DNA from 2 places in the Agromyces aerolatus genome. Region 1 is predicted to be linked to the other one. Evidence: predicted binding sites of a transcription regulator. Region 1 holds the regulator's gene; the other holds the start of a gene.

Evidence for each region. Region 1 encodes HspR, which represses chaperone genes until heat shock. Its sites were predicted from a motif close to AAGTTGAGTCNNNNNGACTCAACTT; they were not measured.
Region 2: RH864_RS07190 (ATP-dependent Clp protease ATP-binding subunit) is a predicted target of HspR. The motif match lies at 1,411-1,435, and genes of this name have one in related genera.

What each region holds. Positions count from the first base shown of each region.
Region 1 is NZ_JAVKGQ010000029.1:9,274-11,662, forward strand. It holds gene RH864_RS19060 (nucleotide exchange factor GrpE) at 1-34, shown strand, start outside; gene RH864_RS19065 (DnaJ C-terminal domain-containing protein) at 177-1,172, shown strand; gene RH864_RS19070 (heat shock protein transcriptional repressor HspR) at 1,180-1,596, shown strand; gene RH864_RS19075 (hypothetical protein) at 1,760-2,389, opposite strand, start outside.
Region 2 is NZ_JAVKGQ010000004.1:139,110-141,498, forward strand. It holds gene RH864_RS07175 (Fic family protein) at 1-373, shown strand, start outside; gene RH864_RS07180 (hypothetical protein) at 445-627, shown strand; gene RH864_RS07185 (hypothetical protein) at 614-1,279, opposite strand; gene RH864_RS07190 (ATP-dependent Clp protease ATP-binding subunit) at 1,451-2,389, shown strand, end outside.

The DNA of each region.
Region 1 (2,389 bases):
CCCCGCCAAGGTCGTCGTCACGACCCCGGCGTAACCCCGCCCCGCTGGTCGAGTAGCGAAGCGTATCGAGACCTGGTAACCGATTCTCGAGAGCCCGTCACCGGGTCTCGATACGCGTCCTCCTTCGTCGGGCGCTACTCGACCAACGATCATTGAGCACAGAGAGGAGGTGCCGAATGGCCAGTCAGGACTGGTTCGACAAGGACTTCTACGCGACCCTCGGGGTCGCGAAAGACGCCAGCGAGGCGGAGATCAAGAAGGTCTACCGCAAGCTCGCCCGGCAACACCACCCCGATTCCAACCCGGGGGATGCCGCGTCCGAGGCGAAGTTCAAGGAGATCAGCGAGGCCTACTCGGTGCTCTCCGACGCCGAGCAGCGCAAGGAGTACGACGCGGTGCGCGCGATGGGCACGGGTGCCCGGTTCACCGCGCCGGGCGGCCCGGGCGCGGGCGGCTTCGACGACGTGTTCGGCGGCATGTTCGGCGGTGGCCAGCCCGGCGGACGCGGCGGCTACACATTCCAGCAGGGCGGCGGCGAGTACGACGATCTGCTCGGCAACCTGTTCGGCAGCGGCCGGTTCGGGCAGACGAGCGGCGGCTACCGCGGGTTCGGCGGCCCGACCAAGGGCCGCGACTTCACCGCGAGCACGACGCTCGACTTCATCACCGCGACCAAGGGCGACCAGATCACGCTGCAGGCCTCGGACGGCAAGCCGATCACGGTGCGCATCCCCGCGGGCGTGGCCGACGGTCAGAAGATCCGGCTGCGCGGCAAGGGCCAGCCGTCGCCCGACGGCGGCGAGGCGGGCGACCTCATCCTCACGGTCAACGTGCGCAAGCACCCCGTGTTCGAGCGCGACGGCCTCAACCTGCGGGTGAAGGTGCCGGTCACGTTCGGCGAGGCCACGCTCGGCGCGACGATCGAGGTGCCGACCCTCGGCGGCGACCCGGTGAAGCTCAAGGTCGCACCCGGCACGCCCAGCGGGCGTGTGCTCCGGGTGAAGGGCCGCGGCGTCGAGACGAAGAAGGGCACTGGCGACCTGCTGGCCGAGGTCCAGGTCGCGGTGCCGTCGCATCTCGGCAAAGATGCGGCCGAGAAGCTCGAGGCGTTCCTCGCGGAACTGCCGCACGAGAACCCTCGCGCCGACCTGATCGCACGGGCGAAGGCGTAGCCCGGCGATGAACGAGACCAGTCCGATGTTCGTGATCTCGGTCGCCGCCGAGCTCGCGGGCATGCATCCGCAGACGCTGCGGCAGTACGACCGGCTGGGCCTCGTCTCACCCACCCGCACGGCGGGCAAGTCCCGCCGGTACTCGATGCGCGACGTCACACAGCTGCGCGAGATCGCGCAGCTGTCGGCCGAGGGGGTGAGCCTCGAAGGCATCCGCCGAGTGCTCGGGCTCGAAGACGAGGTGACCGAGCTGCGCCGGCGTGTGCGCGAGCTCGAGACCGCGCTGGCCGACGAGATGCTCAACCGGCCCGGCCGGCGCGTGTTCGCCGCGGGCAGCGCGGGCGAGATCATCACGATCAAGGGCGGAACGCGCGTGCGCCGCGAGAACGCCGTCGTCGTCTGGCGCCCGCTCGAGCGCGAGTAATCTTTCTCCCCCCTCCCCCCGGTTGGTCGAGTGAGCTACGCGCCAGCGAGCGTATCGAGACCGGGTCACCGGGTCTCGATACGCGTGCTCGATCCTCGCGTGCTACTCGACCGGCGGGTGGGGGTGCTCGTGCCTCGCGGGGTCCTCGACCGGCGGGTGGGGCTCAGCGGCCCCAGGCGGAGGCGGGGGCCTCGACGACGGGCACGGGCGAGGTCGTCCAGTGCGCGCCGTTGCCGTAGTGGCTGGTCGCCCACGGCGAGGCCCAGATCGCGGCGGCCGTGGCGCCGGCGTCGGTTCCCGCGTCGAGGCCGGCCTCGATCGCGTCGTAGAACGAGAGCCGTCGCAGGCTGTCGGCGGCGTAGAACGCGCCGACCTGCAGGGTCGCGTAGCTGCCGAGTCCGGATCCGCCACCCGACCCGTTGCCGTTGTTCAGCGGGTTGTTGCGGTTCCACCAGTTGTCGGGCCCGTTCTCCTCGCGCATCCACTCGGTGATGACGGCGACGTTCGCCTCGGTGACGGGGAATCCGCCCTCGACGAGCACGAGCTTGGCCCAGTCGTGATTCGTCCCACCCTGCACGAGCGTCTCGGGGCCGGTCGACGCGGTGTACGACTCGCGCGAGACCGCGGGCTGCCGCGCATCTCCGGCGATGTTCACGCGCTGCACCGCGTCGCGGGTCGCGTCATCGGCGGATGCCTCAGCGAACGCCGAGCCGTCGGGCGCCGTCGCGTGCAGCGGGGCGAGCGCGACCGTGCCGACGAGCGCGAAGATCGCGGAGGCCGCGAGCACCCCGGC
Region 2 (2,389 bases), on a different contig from region 1:
CCTCGCTTCCGATGTCGAGAAGCTGACCAATCTCGGCGATGCGAACTTCGTAACCGATCAGCTCCTGCTGCCCGCTCTCGAGCGGATGCAACGCTCGGGCGGCGTGACCGTCGTGGACGCGGGAATTTTGAGCATCGCCGCACGCAAGACGACAATCGCCGCATCTGACCTGTCCATGCTTCTCCCGGGCGCACCGGCGACTCGAAGTCAAGCGCTCCGTCGCCTCCTCGACCGCCACCTGCTCGAGCGCGATCCCGACAACGCTCGGCGGTACCATCTCGTGTTCTCGCCGAACGACTTCACGATCCACCTGGTCCATCGCTTCGACCGCGTTGGTCTGCTTCCGCGCATTTTGCGGGAGGGTCTGACCTGACGTCGCTCGGTTCGTCCCTCCCGGCGGCGTACTCGAACGCCGCAAGTATGCCGGCGCCGAGGAGCGAAGCGATGCTCGCCGACCAGAAGACGAGCCCCCACCCGGGCATGAGCGCCGTGAGCATCGCCATCGCTCCGCCCATCAATGTCGCCCCGACGACGAGCCTGCGTCGCACCGAGACCTTGCGCAAGGTTGCCTCTTCCCGATCGACCGTCGATTCCGGCTTCGGAGCAGCGGTTCTCATGAGTCGATGAGCAGGCGGACACCGACCTTCGTGACCGTATCGTGTGTTTTCGCAGCCAACGCCATGAGGGCTGCGGCCACCGCAAGGGCAGCACCCTCGAGCACTTTCAGGCCGCGATGGCGGCGAATGAGGGCGTCGATCGAGCCGAATGCTCGTCCTTTGCGGGCAAGGGCGAGGATGTCGATCGCTGCTCGAACCCCGCCTGGAAGCGTCTCCGGCACCCGCAACTCGATCAGGCCTCGTTCGAGTTCGGGGTCGGTGAACCACCCGTCGAGTTCGCCCAGCGCGACCCCGATGACGTTGGCGACTGACGGCTCGTCAGGGTCGGATGGCTCGGGCTGCACGCCCCACACCAGTGACTCGGCCAGCAACTGCTCGTCGTCGCCGATCGCTCCGGCGGCCAGGAGTAGGACGACGCACGCGCGTTCCCGGCGCTCACCGATCGGCGTCGAGAGCTCGAGGTTACGGCGCTCGACGGCGCGATCGAGAGCGGCTTGCAGCGTCGCCAGATCCAGCTCGTCGGTGTTCTCGATGTCGATATCTTCCGCTGCGAGCAGCGGGGCGAGCTCTCGCATCAGCTGGTCCGCCATCCCGGGCCTGTGCATCACGTCGGCTTCGGCCATCGCCTTCGCGGCGTCAGGGTTGTCGAATGGGCTCTGCATGCGCCAACGCTAACGGGTGACACTCCAATATGCATCTCTTTGGCCTTCGCGTGATTTCCCCACGCCTTGCCGGCGGCAACTCACGACGAGGCGTTCTCCGTCCCGGGAATACACCAGCCACTCCAGCGTTGAACTTGAGCGAACACCACTCAACTTCAACCAGGAGGCCAGGTGCCCAACGACTTCGACCCCGAGGCCGGCGCGAGCTCGTTCGACGAGTTCCTCGCCCGCTACCTCGAGGGTGAGCGCGCCCGCTCGGCTCGGTCGATCGACCTTAGCCGATTCCTGAGCGCGCGCACCCAGAGCATTCTGCAGCGTGCCGGACGGTTCGCCCTCGAACGAGGACAGACGGAGCTCGATGCGCTGCACATCCTTCGCGTGATCGTCGAGGACGACTCCGTCCAGCAGGCGATCCAGCGCGTCGGTGCGAGCCCCGAGCGCATCATCACCGCGACCGAGGCCCGCCTGCCGCAGGCGACCGAGGCCCCGGTTGACCTGAACGCGGCGACCATCACCCCGAGCGCATCGCGCGCGCTGTTCCACAGCTACCAGGTCGCACGGAGCGCGGGTTCGACGTACATCGACCCCGAGCACCTCTTCTTCGCGCTCGTCCTCGGTCAGGACGCCCCCGCCGGGCAGGTCCTCGCGCGCGCCGGCGTCACCGCCGAGGCGCTCACACAGGGCATGCGCGAGACGGTCGAGACCGAGGGCACTCCGGGCTTCCAGAGCGAGACGGATGCCTCGAACGGCGCCGCCGGCCAGTCCAGCACCCCCATGCTCGACAAGTTCGGCACCGACCTCACCGCACGCGCGGAGGCCGGCGAGCTCGACCCGGTCATCGGCCGGGTCGACGAGATCGAGCAGACCATCGAGATCCTCAGCCGCCGCACCAAGAACAACCCGGTGCTGGTCGGCGAGGCGGGCGTCGGCAAGACCGCGATCGTCGAGGGCCTCGCCCGCGCGATCGTCGACGAGAGCGTCCCCGAAGCACTCCTCCACAAGCGCGTCATCGCACTCGACCTCCCCGCAATGCTCGCCGGCACCCGCTACCGCGGCGACTTCGAGGAACGATTGACGAAGACCATGGAAGAGATCGCCGCCCACAAGGGC